Regions from separate parts of the Pseudomonas sp. ASL8 genome, predicted to be linked through region 2. Evidence: predicted binding sites of a transcription regulator. Region 2 holds the regulator's gene; the other holds the start of a gene.
What was found. Region 2 encodes sigma-54, which starts transcription at its own class of promoters, with help from an activator protein. Its sites were predicted from a motif close to ANTGGCATNNANNTTGCTNT; they were not measured.
Positions count from the first base shown of each region.

Region 1: a site for sigma-54 is predicted at 3,130-3,149, ahead of AC1MEA_RS24745 (circularly permuted type 2 ATP-grasp protein). Genes of this name have one in related genera too.

Region 1 covers NZ_CM155278.1:5,401,009-5,408,394, forward strand. Annotated here, with positions in the region: gene AC1MEA_RS24735 (transglutaminase family protein) at 1-717, opposite strand, end outside; gene AC1MEA_RS24740 (alpha-E domain-containing protein) at 714-1,673, opposite strand; gene AC1MEA_RS24745 (circularly permuted type 2 ATP-grasp protein) at 1,686-3,095, opposite strand; gene AC1MEA_RS24750 (ribonuclease E inhibitor RraB) at 3,425-3,763, opposite strand; gene AC1MEA_RS24755 (hypothetical protein) at 4,014-4,250, opposite strand; gene AC1MEA_RS24760 (LTA synthase family protein) at 4,390-6,477, opposite strand; gene speE (polyamine aminopropyltransferase) at 6,858-7,386, opposite strand, start outside.
Region 2 covers NZ_CM155278.1:2,471,157-2,479,039, forward strand. Annotated here, with positions in the region: gene tldD (metalloprotease TldD) at 1-115, shown strand, start outside; gene yjgA (ribosome biogenesis factor YjgA) at 166-687, opposite strand; gene pmbA (metalloprotease PmbA) at 795-2,141, shown strand; gene AC1MEA_RS11285 (HPr family phosphocarrier protein) at 2,296-2,568, opposite strand; gene rapZ (RNase adapter RapZ) at 2,585-3,442, opposite strand; gene ptsN (PTS IIA-like nitrogen regulatory protein PtsN) at 3,445-3,906, opposite strand; gene hpf (ribosome hibernation-promoting factor, HPF/YfiA family) at 3,919-4,227, opposite strand; gene AC1MEA_RS11305 (RNA polymerase factor sigma-54) at 4,308-5,804, opposite strand; gene lptB (LPS export ABC transporter ATP-binding protein) at 5,991-6,716, opposite strand; gene lptA (lipopolysaccharide transport periplasmic protein LptA) at 6,716-7,258, opposite strand; gene lptC (LPS export ABC transporter periplasmic protein LptC) at 7,245-7,817, opposite strand; gene kdsC (3-deoxy-manno-octulosonate-8-phosphatase KdsC) at 7,827-7,883, opposite strand, start outside.

The DNA of each region.
Region 1 (7,386 bases), 2.7 Mb from region 2:
CCGTACCGGGCAGGCGTCGAGGTAATCCAGGCCCACCGCCAGCTTGAGGTGACGCTCAGGCCGGGACAGTTGATTGGTCACATCGAAGCTGTACCAGGCGTCGTCGATCCAGGCTTCCGCCCAGGCATGACTGGCCAGGTGCTCGCTGTTTTCGCTGTAGAGATAACCTGACACATAACGCGCTGGCACCCCCAGGCTACGGGCGCACGCCAGGAACGCGTGGGTGTGGTCCTGGCAAACGCCTGAACGGCCGGCAAACGCTTCAGCGGCGCTGGTATCGACTTCTGTCGAACCGGGGCTGTAAGTCATGTGTTGGTTAAGACCGTGCATCAAGTCGATCAAGGCATTGCGGTCTTTGCGTGTGTGGCACTGCTTGAGCGCAAAGGCACGTATGGCTTCATCGGCTTCAGTCAGGCGGGTAAAACGCAGAAACGGCAGCGCTGACTGGCTTTCATGCTCAGCCTCCCGCTTCTCGTCGATTTCAACCTGACCACGGGCACCGATAATGATCGCTTCGTGGGGCTCATCCAGCGTCAACACATGAAGGATATTGCCGAACGGATCGATCTGCGCGCGCACCGGGCGCGGCAAGGTGAGCTGCCAGCTGAGCACATGCTGACGTTCGCTGTCGTGAGGCGTCAGACGCAAATACTGGATGCTGGCGCGGACCTGATCTTCGTAGTGATAAGTGGTCTCGTGGCTAATTGAGAGTCTCATGCAGCCTCCAGGTATGAAGTGTGGATAGCGTTACCCAATTGGGCCACTAACGGAATGAATTCATTCAGCCATTCATGCAGGCCTTCACCCAGAATTTCATCGATGCTGGTATAGCGCAGACGTGCGTCCAATTCGGCGGCCAAGCGCTGCGCCGGACGGCCATTGGCGCCCGGCAGGCTCGCGAGGATCTGATCGAGTTCTTCCAGACAGGCGCGCAACGAGCGCGGAATGTCGGCACGCAACAGCAGTAATTCGGCGACCTGACGCGCACCCGGCGCATCCCGATACAGCTCGGTGTACGCCTCGAACGACGACAAGGCGCGCAACAAGGCGCTCCACTGATAGTAGCCGTGCGCCGAACTGTCAGAGATCGCTTCGGTGTTTTTCCCGAGCACTTCGAGCATCTCGTAACGGGCGTCGAGCATGCGCAGGGTGTTATCGGCGCGCTCGATAAACGTCCCCAGACGGATAAAGCGGAACGCATCGTGACGCATGATGGTGCCGTAGGTCGCCCCCCGAAACAGGTGCGAACGCTCTTTGACCCACTCACAAAAACGGCTCATGCCGTAACGACTCAAGCCCTGTTCGGCGATACCGCGTATTTCAAGCCACGTGGCGTTGATGTTTTCCCACATGTCCGCCGTGATTCGTCCGCGCACCGCATGAGCGCTGGCCCGAGCGGCGCCCAGGCAGCTGTAAATGCTGGCCGGGTTGGTCGCATCCAGGGCGAAAAAATGCAGCAAGCGTTCGGCGTGCAACTCACCGTAGCGCTCCAGATAATCGTCCAGCGTGCCGGTAATCAACAGCGGCATGGCTATTTCATCCAGACCATCGCCGCGCCCATCCTGGGGCATCAGCGACAGCGAATAGCTGACGTCGAGCATCCGCGCGAGGTTTTCCGCTCGTTCCAGATAACGCGACATCCAATACAAATCCGAGGCAGTTCTACTTAGCATTGGCAGGCATCCTTAATCCTCAACCACCCAGGTGTCTTTGGTTCCACCGCCTTGGGACGAGTTCACCACAAGGGAGCCTTCGCGCAGGGCTACTCGGGTAAGGCCGCCCGGGACTACCCGGGTTTCACGGCCGGAAAGAACAAATGGGCGCAAGTCGATATGGCGCGGGGCGATGCCGTTCTCGACAAAGGTCGGACAGGTCGACAGGCATAAAGTGGGTTGTGCGATATACGCGTGGGGCTTGGCTTTCAGACGGGCACGGAACACTTCGATTTCAGCTGCCGAAGCCGCCGGGCCGACCAACATGCCGTAACCACCCGAGCCTTGAGTTTCCTTGACCACCAGTTCCGGCAGATGCGCCAGCACGTGGGACAACTCTTCCGGTTTGCGGCACTGCCAGGTTGGCACGTTTTGCAGAATCGGCTCTTCATCCAGATAGAAACGGATCATGTCCGTCACATAGGGATAGATCGACTTGTCGTCTGCCACGCCGGTCCCGATGGCATTGGCCAGCACCACATTGCCCGAGCGATAGGCCGAAAGCAGGCCCGGGACGCCGAGCATCGAGTCGGGGTTAAACGCCAGCGGGTCGAGAAATGCATCATCCAGGCGCCGGTAGATCACATCGACGGCTTTAGGCCCGTCAGTCGTACGCATGAAGACGCGATCATCGCGCACGAACAGATCAGCCCCTTCCACCAACTCGACACCCATCTCCCGCGCCAGAAAGGCGTGTTCGAAAAAGGCACTGTTAAAGCGTCCGGGAGTCAGGACCACCACGCTCGGATTGTCGATGGGGCTGGAGCTTTTCAGGGTGTCGAGGAGCATGTTCGGATAATGATCGATGGGCGCAATGCGCTGAGCGGCGAACAGCTCCGGGAACAGGCGCATCATCATCTTGCGATCTTCGAGCATGTAACTGACGCCGCTGGGCGTGCGCAAGTTGTCTTCGAGCACGTAGTAAGTGCCGTCGCCATCACGCACCAGATCAACACCGGAAATATGCGAATAGATATCACGGTGCAGATTCAGGCCCTGCATTGCCAACTGATATTGCTCGTTGGCCAACACCTGTTCGGCGGGAATAATCCCGGCTTTGATAATCCGTTGATCGTGATACAGGTCGGCGAGAAACATGTTCAACGCCTTGACCCGCTGAATGCAGCCGCGTTCCACAATCCGCCATTCGCTGGCCGGAATACTGCGCGGAATCGTATCGAACGGAATCAACCGCTCAGTGCCTTGGTCGTCCCCATACAGCGTGAACGTAATCCCGGCACGATGAAACAAAAGGTCGGCTTCGCGCCTGCGCTGAGCCAAAAGCTCCGGCGGCGTCTCACCCAGCCAACGGGCAAACTCCCGATAATGCGGACGGACCAGGCCGCCAGCATCGTACATCTCATCATAAAAGGTGCGGATCATGCCGTACTCCTTGTCACCACGGACACCAAGGGCCTTCGCAAGGCCCGTGCCATCGGCATAAACGCTTAAATATCAAACAGTTGGATAAATCCCCTAACGCAACCGCACCATTCCTGTGCAGTAACCGCCCCAACATATTCACCTACGCCTCATTGCGAAGCGTCCTTCAATATCACTGTCTATTACCAGCATAGCCAGAGTTGATTTCACAGGTGGGTTTTGTTTCACAACACACCCGATAGTGCCTCTAACAGTTAGAACCCACAAACTAAAACCGGCTGACAAAAGGTCAGCCGGTAAGGGGGTTAAAACGCGGACATCCTCAGGCGTTAATTAAAGCGCTTGATTTCCTGAGTCACGCCCCACCCCTCGACCTCACCGTCCAGCGGCGTAATCACCGTTTGAAAGTCTTGCTCGAAATCATCGATCCCGCCATACGTGGCGTACATCACTTTGCTCAATTGAAGATGCCATGCCCCGTCATCACGGACGCTGACCTGCGCGTTCAAGGATTCCCCACGAAACTGCCCTGCCGCTTGCCGTGCCCGTTCCTCATCCGGGAAAACGGCATAAAACTCGATGGGATGGATACGTGCGAAATCAAAACCGCCCTCTTTCATGCGGCGCAGTACGTTACTGCTGATGTCCTCTTGATAGGCTGTGCTCATGAAACGTCCTCCTATGCAACGATAGATAGAGTTTCAACACTCCCAACGCGACCCGCCGATTGGTGGTCGCTCCGCAACAGATACTCTGTCGCCAGGAGCCAAGCATGTAGCTGACAAGGCCGGATCTATCAGGTAGACCGGGCATCGACATGGAGGAAGCCAAGGCAATTCTGCTTCGGCCTCATTTGCAGAGTAACCCTATCGGCCGTCTGTGCCAAATGGCAGATCAAGCAATGGCCAAAGGTATAATTCAAGGAGTTTCAGTGACCGAGATAATTTGCACGCTGTTCAGTGCCTTCAGGGATTTTACCGTCGGCTCGGGTGCCCGGCCGTCAAGGTCGTTCAGATCAAGTTTATCGACCACGGGGTACAAAACCTCGCGCAGGTAGTCTGCCGCTGTCTCCAGATCTGGCCGTTGCTCACTGCCAAACTCAAGGCTTTGTCGGACGCCGTCTTTATCAAGATAAGTAATGGTCCACTGTTTCATCTATGTCTCCTCAGCGAAGCCGAAGAAAGCGGCTTACATAATCTGGACCCTGAAAATCCAGTATTCGTTCCACTGTTTTGGCTGCCGAGCGGACAAAAAAAGAGGCCGGTAAGGGCCTCTTTTTTAGTGCGCCGCTCGCTTAGTGCGGCTTGTTGTCGACCACGCCCGCGGTATTGTCCATCAGGCTTTTGGTTGCGGTTTGCAGGAAGCTTTCCAGCTTCAGCCTTAGCTGTGGCAAATCAGCTTGTTGAGGCATCAGCTCCGCGTGGGGCTTGGCGCCCAGCTCATATTGATACACGCGAGGTTCCATCTCTTTGGGCTCGATCAGGATGCGATCGCCGGTCACCAGCGCGACGGTCAACTCTCCTCCCGATGGTTTGATCACGCCAAAACCTTTATCGCCTTCAGGCAGGTTCAGCAAGTCACGACCCCAGCATTGGTTACGCGATTCGCCGCCCAAACGACCCATGATGGTCGGCACGATATCGATCTGGGTACCAACAATACTGCTGCGTTGACCGAATTTTTCCTGGACACCAGGACCGATCATCAACATAGGTACGTTAAAGCGCCCAAGGTCCATTTCGGTGACTTGCTGATCGTTGCCGAAGCCATGATCCCCGACAACAATGAACAGAGTGTCCTTGAAGTAAGGCTCTTTACGCGCTTTCTCGAAGAATTGCCCCAGCGCCCAGTCGGCATAACGCATGGCCGTCAAATGCTCATCCAGCGTGCCATGCCCGGTAACCCGCTCGACTGGCAACTCTGCCGGCAAAGCGTAAGGTGTGTGGTTGGACAGGGTTTGCAACAACGCATAGAAAGGCTTTCCACCCTCGCGCGCTTTCAGCTCCTGAGCGCCTCTGTCGAACATGTCCTGGTCGGACACACCCCACGTCGGATCCGAGAACACTGGATTGACGAAGTCATTACGGCCGATGAACGTGGTCATGCCCTGGTTGCTGAAGAAACCAGACTGGTTGTCCCAGGCGAAATCGCCGTTGTAGACGTAGACATCATCGTATTTGCGGGCGCTTAGAAGCTGCGGCAGACCCGACAGTTTGTGGCTGCCTTCCGGGGTCTGCATCAGGTATTCAAAGCCTGGCAGATTAGGGAAGCAGGCCATGGTCGCGAACATGCCCTGGTGGGTGTGCGTGCCATTGGAGAAGAAGCGGTCGAACAGCAGGCCTTCCTTGGACAGCTTGTCGAAGTATGGCGTGATGTTGGCATCGCTGCCCAAAGCCCCCACCGAATGACCGGCGAAGCTTTCCATCAGAATCACCACCACGTTGCGAATCGGCAGTGTTTTTTCCACTGGCGGCAAGGAGTCGCGGCGTACAACAGCCGTGTCGGGATCAACCAGCTTGTCACTCGGGGTCAGCAACATGTCGCGCACAGTCTGTTGCGCCAACGGTTGCGGCAGCGTGGCCTTCCAGATATTGGCGCGTTGATCGGACGTCAGGCTCTTGGCCGCAGCGATCAGCGATAAGGTGCCATTGAGGCCCAACTGGTTAGCGAAGTTCGAATTAGTGGTGTAAGCATCGCCCCAACGCAACGGCGGTCCCTGACGCAGGGTGCCGCGGGCGGCGACGACCGTAATCATCAGGCAGACCATCAGTACGCCGATACGCAGGTACCACGGTGCGACCGAGCGGTTGCTGCTCGTGCTGACATCAAGCTGGCGACGTGTGCGAGTCAGACGGTCCACACCCTTGAAGGCCTGGCTCAGGAGCCAGGTGGCTGCGGCCCACGCCAACAGGTAGCGCCCCACCGGAAAACCATACCAAAGCATGCTTAGTACTGTTTTCGGGTCTTCCTTGACGTACTGGAACACCAGCCCGTTCAGGCGTTGATGGAATTCACGGTAGAAGTCCATTTCCATCAGGCCGAGGAACATCGTGGCACTGGCCGCAAGCGTCAACCAGGTACGAAACAGCCAACGCACAGCCATCAGCCTGGAGCTGAACAGGACCAGCAGCATCGGGATAATCAGGTACACCGTCAGGCGCAAGTCGAAGCGCAGGCCGTTGCCCATGGCCTCGATAAACGTCGACGCCGGGGTTTCGCCAATCATTTCGCGGTTATAAACCAGCAGCGCGACTCGCAGCAGGCTGTACATCACCATCAAGACCAAACCGCTCAGCAGCGTGTAAGCCAGATGTGATTTGACGGTGGGTTGCAGCAAGCGCGACGAGGCGTGCTGATGACTCAGGGCGTCCGGTTTGGCCATGGTGTTCTAGGATCCGTTGGATTCAGGTTGAAGTTCAAATGCACGCGCGCCTCATCGTCGACGGCGGCGCCTGTAAAATATTGAGTCGCTGCCACGCTGCGACAAGGGTTGGCGCGACGGCAGGACAGATAAGCGCGCGTGATTTTCTGTGACAAGGCGTGAAAATTTCGTCGCTTGACCCTGCAGATATGTAAGCAGAGATGCCAAGAACCTGCTTGTTGGAACGTCTGGGCCTGCAGGTCAGTCACGTAATGGAGGGCATCCACTCTCCGTGAACTGACCCGGCAGTTCTGGGACGAAAGGCACTGACGTTTTGCCTGACAGTGCCCCGTCGCACCTCTATCGCCATCAACAGCACTGCTGTCAGACGGCGTAGCGACTCAGTCGTTGCTTGGCTTGTTGACTGCCTGCAAAACATACTGCGGCAATGCAAAGGCACCGATATGGATTTCAGGATTGTAATAGCGCGTCACGATACCGCTGCCGGCGAAACGCTGACGTAACGTCTCCAAAGGCAGTTTGCGGTAGTCAGTATTGGTTGCGCCCCACGCGAAGGTCATGGCGCCGCCGATGTAAGTCGGGATCGCGGCCTGGTAGAAGTGCCAGTCCGGGAACAGGCTGCGCAGGCGACCGGCGGTGGTCTGCACTTCGGTCAACTGCATGAAAGGCGTGCCGTTCTGGGTGACCAGAATGCCGCCTTCGTTCAGGCAGCGGCGGCAGGCCTCGTAGAAGTTTTCGGAGAACAACACTTCGCCCGGGCCAATCGGATCGGTGGAGTCGGAAATGATGATGTCGAACTTTTCTTCGGTGGTCGCCACGAAGCGCATACCGTCATCGATCACCAGATTCAGGCGCGAATCTTCAAAAGCGCCTTTCGAGTGGTTCGGCAAGAACTGCTTGCACATCTCG
Region 2 (7,883 bases):
AGCGCTGGACAGCGGCGTGGGCACTTGCGGCAAAGACGGTCAGTCAGTGCCAGTAGGCGTCGGTCAGCCGACCTTGAAGATCGATGCGATCACGGTAGGCGGTACGGGTTCCTGAAAGACTGCACCGAATGAATCGCAGGGTGCGACTCATTCGGTGCTTGAACACTAGCGCAGGCCGCGCTTCATGTCGTCCAGGTCGCGGATGTACTTGAACAGTTTGCGGCTGGCAGCAGGTGGCTTGCTTTGGGCAAGTTCATGCTGGGCCTGGCGTATAAGCGAACGCAGTTGCTGACGATCCGCTTCCGGATAGTCGCCGACAAACTTCTCGACTACGTCGTCGGTGCCTGTGATCAAGCGATCACGCCAGCGTTCCAGACCGTGAAAACGTTCGTTGTATTGGCGAGTGGAGGCATCAAGTTGATCAAGCAACACCAAAATGGCGTCCAGGTCTTGATCGCGCATCAGCTTGCCGATGAACAGGATATGCCGTTTACGCGCAATGTTTGCGGTGTGCTTGGGCGCTTCGGCCAAGGCCCGGCGCAACGCGTCGGTCAAGGGCAGTTTCGCCAGCAAGTCAGGCTTGAGTGTTGTCAGGCGCTCGCCAAGGTCAACCAGAGCATGAAGCTCGCGTTTGACCTGAGTTTTGCTTTTACCCTCATCGAGGGAGTCGTCGTAAGAATCAACCATGGGGGCAGTCCGCTAATAAACGCCGCCATGATAACCAGTCAGGGGCCACTTGTCCGGCCCGGTCGGTATTCGGCCTGTGCCGAAAGCAGAATTTGATGGAGAAAGTCATGAGTACAGCTCAAAGCGTAGGCCCGCAAGCCTTGCCTGCACTGCAAGAACAGGTTGAGCAAATCATCGCCGAAGCCAAGCGTCAGGGCGCAAGCGCCTGTGAAGTGGCGGTGTCCCTGGAGCAGGGCTTGTCGACCACGGTTCGCCAGCGTGAAGTGGAAACCGTCGAGTTCAACCGCGACCAGGGCTTTGGTATCACCCTGTATGTCGGTCAGCGCAAAGGCTCGGCCAGTACCTCCGCCAGCGGCGCTGACGCCATTCGCGAAACCGTAGCGGCTGCGTTGGCGATTGCCAAACACACCTCCGAAGATGAATGCTCCGGCCTCGCCGACGCTGCGCTGATGGCTAAAGAACAGCCAGACTTCGATCTGTTCCACGCGTGGGATATCACCCCGGAACAAGCCATTGAGCGTGCCTTGATCTGTGAAGCGGCGGCGTTCGATGCCGACAGCCGGATCAAGAATGCCGACGGCACCACGCTCAACACCCATCAAGGGTGTCGCGTGTATGGCAACAGCCACGGTTTTGTTGGCGGCTCTGCCTCGACGCGCCACAGCTTGAGCTGCGTGATGATCGCCGAGGGCGAAGGGCAGATGCAGCGCGACTACTGGTACGACGTGAGTCGCCAGGGCGAGTTGTTGGCGGACGCGCAAAGCATTGGTCGTCGTGCGGCACAGCGCGCGGCCAGCCGCTTGGGTGCGCGTCCTGTACCGACGTGTGAAGTTCCGGTGTTGTTCGCTGCGGAATTGGCGGGCAGTTTGTTCGGTCATCTTCTGTCCGCCATTTCCGGTGGCAATCTGTACCGTAAATCATCCTTTCTGGAAGGAGCGATGGGGCAGCGCCTGTTCCCTGAATGGCTGACCCTCGACGAACGGCCGCACCTGATGCGTGCCATGGGCAGCTCGGCGTTCGACGGTGACGGCCTGGCAACCTATGCCAAGCCCTTCGTGGAGAACGGCGATTTAGTGTCCTACGTTCTGGGCACTTACTCAGGCCGCAAGCTGGGTCTGCCGAGCACCGCTAACTCAGGCGGCGTGCATAACCTGTTCGTCACCCACGGTGTGGAAGATCAGACAGCGCTGCTGCGTCGCATGGGCCGCGGCTTGCTGGTCACTGAGTTGATGGGCAGTGGTTTGAATATGGTCACCGGCGACTACTCTCGTGGCGCGGCAGGCTTTTGGGTCGAGAACGGCGAAATCCAGTTCCCGGTTCAGGAAGTCACCATTGCCGGCAACCTGCGTGACATGTTCAAACAGATCGTCGCGGTCGGCAGCGATCTCGAACTGCGCAGCAATATCCGCACAGGCTCTGTGCTGATCGAACGCATGACGGTTGCGGGTAGCTGATCTGCATTAAAAAAGGCGCTTCATGCTCCCCGCATGAAACGCCTTGATGTACGAGCGGCCTCAATACGTTGCACTGTCACACAGCAAACTCGGTCGAGGTGGGCGCTGACTTGTCTGCGAATAAGTCACTTTGGTTCATCGCTTACTGATACGGTCACTCGCCTTCATCAAACCGGTTGTTGATCAACTCGATCAAGCCTTCGAGTGCTGCCTGCTCGTCTTCACCTTCTGTGTGCAGGTGGATGTCGGTGCCTTTGCCTGCAGCCAGCATCATTACGGCCATGATGCTTTTGCCGTCGACCATGCTGTCGGGCGCGCGACCTACTCTGATCTGGCAGGGGAATCTTCCGGCGACGCCGACGAATTTAGCGGCGGCGCGCGCGTGCAAGCCAAGCTTGTTGATGATGGTGATTTGACGAACGGGCATCGCGATGAAGGTCCTTTCAGCTGAGGTCGCGGTGGCGGACCTGAACGTTCTTGAGAGATTGTTGCAAGACCTGACCCAGGCGCTCGGTCAGGTAGACGGATCGGTGGTGTCCGCCGGTGCAGCCAATGGCAATAGTCACGTAGGCGCGGTTGCTGGCCGCAAAGCGCGGCAACCATTTGTTCAAGTAGGTGTAGATGTCCTGGAACATTTCTTCGACATCCGGCTGTGCCGCCAAATAATCGGCCACGGGCTGGTCGAGCCCGGACAGTTCGCGCAGCTCCGGCTTCCAGTAGGGGTTGGGCAGGCAGCGCACATCGAATACCAGGTCAGCATCTACTGGCATGCCACGCTTGAAACCAAACGATTCAACCAGAAACGCAGTGCCCGGCTCCGGCTTGTTCAGCAGGCGCAGTTTAAGCATGTCACGGAGCTGATAGAGGTTCAGGTGCGTGGTGTTGATTTTCAGGTCGGCCAGATCGATGATCGGCCCAAGCAAGTTGCTCTCGTCACGTATCGCTTCGGCAAGCGAGCGGTTGGCGCTGCTCAGGGGGTGGCGACGACGGGTTTCAGAGAAACGTTTGAGCAGGGTTTCTTCATCGGCGTCGAGGTACAGCACATCGCACTGGATGTGGCGGCTGCGGACCTCTTCCAGCAATTCGGGAAAGCGCGACAGATGGCTCGGCAGGTTGCGCGCGTCGATGGAGACTGCGACCAGCGGCTGAGCCAGCTCAGTATGAATCAGGGCACGTTCGGCCAGCTCCGGGAGCAGGCCCGCAGGCAGGTTGTCGATGCAATAGAAACCGTTGTCTTCCAGTACATCCAGCGCGGTGCTCTTGCCGGAGCCGGATCGGCCGCTGACGATGATCATGCGCATCATCAGTGGCCGTTCTGCACGTCCAGTACCACCTGATAAAGCGCTTCATCGCTTTGGGCACTGCGTAGGCGGTCGCGCACATCGGCGCGGTCGAGCATGCTGGCGATCTGGCGCAGCAGCTCCAGGTGTTCATCGGTGGCAGCTTCCGGGACCAGAAGCACAAAAAGCAGGTCCACAGGCCTGCCGTCGATGGCGTCAAAGTCTACGGGGGTGTCGAGGTGTAAAAGGGCGCTGATGGGCATCGGACAGCCCGTCAGCCGGCAATGCGGAATAGCGATGCCATTACCGAAGCCGGTCGAGCCGAGTTTTTCGCGGGCGATAAGACTCGTGAGTACCAAATCCGAATCGAGCTCCGTTTCACGGCCGATCAGCTTGGCAATTTGCTCAAGAACATTTTTTTTACTGCTGCTCGGCACGTTCACAAGTGAACGGCCGGCAGTCAGGATATTTTCAAGTCGGATCATGGGTTGTGGGTGTTAGCGAGCTGTCGCACCCTTTAGGATGTTCTGCTGCTTTTCCTTATGCTTGAGCAATTGTCGGTCCAGCTTGTCAGTGAGTAGGTCGATTGCCGCATACATGTCGTCATGTTCTGCGTTAGCGACCACCTCTCCACCGTGGATGTGCAGCGTGGCTTCGATTTTCTGTTTCAGTTTCTCGACCGCCATCGTGACCTGCACATTGGTAATCTTGTCAAAGTGCCCTTCGAGCTTCTTGAGTTTGAGCTCGATGTATTCGCGCAGGGGCTTGGTCACTTCCAATTGGTGTCCACTGATGTTGACTTGCATACAGCGTCTCCTTCGTTGCCAGTACATAAAGAGGCAGGCCTGAATGCCTACCACTGGAACGCTACGGCGTACGGCCACCCTTACATCAATCGCTTGCGTTCGCTTGACGGTGCTATCCCAAGTGATTCGCGGTATTTAGCGACAGTGCGTCGGGCTACCTGAATGCCTTGTGCCTCCAGTAAACCAGCGATCTTGCTGTCACTCAACGGCTTTTTCTGATTTTCCGCGGCAACCAGTTTTTTGATGATCGCGCGGATGGCTGTGGACGAACACTCTCCGCCCTCCGAGGTGCTTACGTGACTGGAAAAGAAATATTTCAGTTCGTAAATACCGCGCGGGGTATGCATGAATTTTTGCGTGGTTACCCGTGAAATCGTCGATTCGTGCATGCCTACCGCTTCGGCGATGTCATGCAGAACCAAGGGTTTCATGGCTTCGTCGCCATACTCAAGGAAGCCGCGCTGGTGCTCGACGATCTGTGTGGCCACTTTCATCAGCGTTTCGTTGCGGCTCTGCAGGCTCTTGATGAACCAGCGGGCCTCCTGCAACTGATTGCGCATGAAGGTGTTGTCAGCGCTGGTGTCGGCCCTGCGGACAAACCCTGCGTATTGCGGGTTGACCCGCAGGCGGGGCACGGACTCTTGATTGAGCTCTACCAGCCAGCGTTCATTGTCTTTGCGCACGATCACGTCGGGCACGACGTATTCGGCCTCACTGGACTCGATTTGCGAGCCGGGGCGCGGGTTAAGGCTTTGCACCAGTTCAATGACCTGGCGCAGCTCGTCTTCCTTGAGCTTCATGCGCCGCATCAGCTGAGCGTAGTCGCGGCTGCCAAGCAGGTCGATGAAGTCTCCGACCAAGCGTTGTGCTTCGGCCAGCCAGCGCGTTTTCGCGGGGAGCTGACGCAATTGCAGCGACAGGCATTCGCTCAGGTTGCGAGCGCCGATACCTGCGGGTTCGAATTGCTGGATACGGTGCAGTACCGCTTCGATTTCATCCAGTTCGACATCCATTTCCGGATCAAAGGCATCGAGGATTTCCTCAAGCGACTCGTCCAGGTAGCCCTGATTGTTGATGCAGTCGATCAGCGTGACAGCGATCAATCGATCAGTATCGGACATGGGTGCCAGATTCAATTGCCACAGCAGATGGCTTTGCAGGCTCTCGCCGGCCGATGTGCGAGTGGTGAAGTCCCATTCGTCATCATCGTTGTTGCTGCTGGGCAGGCTGCTGGCACTGGTCTGATACACGTCATCCCAAGCGGTATCAACGGGCAGCTCGCTGGGGATGCGGTCGTTCCAGTCGCCTTCTTCCAGGTTGTCCACCGTCGGGGCGGGCTCCTGGTAGGTGGGTTCCTGCACGTCAGGATTGGGTTTCTCTATGTTGTCGGCCAGCGGATCGGCATTGTCGAAGTCGTCGCCTTCTTCCTGGCGTTCCAGCATAGGGTTCGACTCCAACGCTTCCTGGATTTCCTGTTGAAGGTCCAGGGTCGACAATTGGAGGAGGCGGATGGCCTGTTGCAGCTGCGGTGTCATCGTCAGCTGCTGGCCCATTCTCAGGACTAGCGATGGTTTCATGGCAGGGGCTTAACACCTTATTCGCCGGCGCACATGCGCCATCCACTACAGGGCGCCGAAGCGCCAGCTTAAGCAAATTATATGCCTGAAACCTAAGTGTTTGCCTAGGGTGTGATGACAATTAATGTTCTTGTTAGCACTGCACCCTAGCGTCCGTCGCCGATGAAGAGCGAAACACCGCAGAACTTACAGGCGGAATTCATGGCCGAGGTAAACCTCTTTAACCAGTTGGTTAGCCAGAATGGTTTCTGAATCACCCTCAGCGATCAGTTGCCCGTCGTTGACGATGTAAGCTGTTTCACAAATATCCAGGGTGTCACGTACGTTGTGATCGGTGATCAGTACGCCGATGCCCTTGGCTTTCAAGTGATAAATAATTTGCTTGATGTCGCCGACGGAAATGGGGTCGACACCGGCAAACGGTTCATCAAGCAGGATGAATTTTGGCGAAGTCGCCAAGGCGCGAGCGATTTCCACACGGCGGCGTTCACCACCGGACAGGCTCATGCCCAGGTTGTCGCGTATGTGGCTGATGTGGAACTCCTGCAGCAGGCTTTCCAGCTCCTTGCGACGTGCCGTGCGGTCGAGTTCCTTGCGGGTCTCGAGGATCGCCATGATGTTATCGGCAACCGACAGCTTGCGGAAAATCGAGGCTTCCTGCGGCAGGTAGCCGATCCCGGCGCGTGCGCGACCGTGCATGGGTTGATGGCTGACGTCTTGATCGTCGATCAAGACGCGGCCCTGATCGGCCTGGACCAACCCTACGATCATGTAGAAACAGGTGGTTTTGCCCGCGCCGTTAGGGCCCAGCAGTCCCACGATCTGCCCGCTCTCGATCGACAGGCTGACATCACGCACAACCTGACGACCCTTATAGCTTTTAGCCAGATGCTGGGCTTTAAGCGTCGCCATTACGGAGCCTTCTGCGGTGCAGGTTTGTTTTTCGGCTGGATGACCATGTCGATTCGCGGACGTGGTGCCGTCACCTTGGCGCCGTTGGCGCGGCCGGCATTGACGATCTGTTTCACCGTGTCATAGACGATTTTCTCGCCTTCGGACGTATTGCCGTCGTTGATGACCTTGGCCTTGTCGATCAGGATGATCCGGTCGAGGGCGGCGAAGTACTGGATGGTCACGCCGTACGCTTGAACGATAGGCTTGTCGACGGCAGGTTTCTGTTCGTAGTAAGCAAGATTGCCGACGGCGGTGAATACGTCGACTTCACCGGTTGGTGTCCGGGTGATGGTCACGGTGTTGCCGGTGATCTTCATCGAGCCTTGGGTGATGATGACATTGCCTTTGTAGGTGGCAATGCCCTGCTTGTCATCGAGTTGCGCATCGTCAGACTGAATATGAATAGGCTGATCGCGGTCCGTCGGCAGAGCCCAGGCGCTCACGCTTCCCAGTGCTGCGCCCAAACCGAGCAAAAAAGGGAGGGTTTTAACGAGCCTCATACTGTCCTCTTACGTTGGACAGCAGGTGCATCCTGCCGTCGTTCAAATACGCTTTCATACCCGTGCCAGTGGATACACCGCCGAAACCATCGATTCTAACGGCTTGCTCGGTCTGCGCATATTGCTTCTGTGGGAATACAGTCATTCGACTGCTGGTAATAATCGTTGTCCGGTTTTTTTCGTCAGTGCGTGCGATACGTACCGAATCGATGAGCTCGACCTCCGTGCCGCCGGGCGAGACTTCTCCCTTCTTGCTCTGGACATGCCAAGGGAAGAGGGCGCCGCGATACAGTTGCAGGTCCGGATTGGTCAGCAGGGTGATGTCGGAAATCTGCACATGCTCGACCTTGTCGGCGGTCATGTCGTATTGAAGCTTGCCGTCCGGGAGGAACTGCACGCTGTGAGCATTCATCGCATAAAAATCGATGGTGGCCGCGTCAACAGGTGCAGCCCGCTGCTCCAGAAAGGTTTCAGGGCTGATGTTCCAGTAGCCTGCCGCCGCCAGCATCAGCGCAAGCACACCCAGAATCAAAAACCGGCGAATCTTTTTACTCAGCATAAATGACTTCTATAAGTAGGCGGCGTGGGCCGCTTCAAGGCTGCCTTGAGCACTAAGGATCAACTC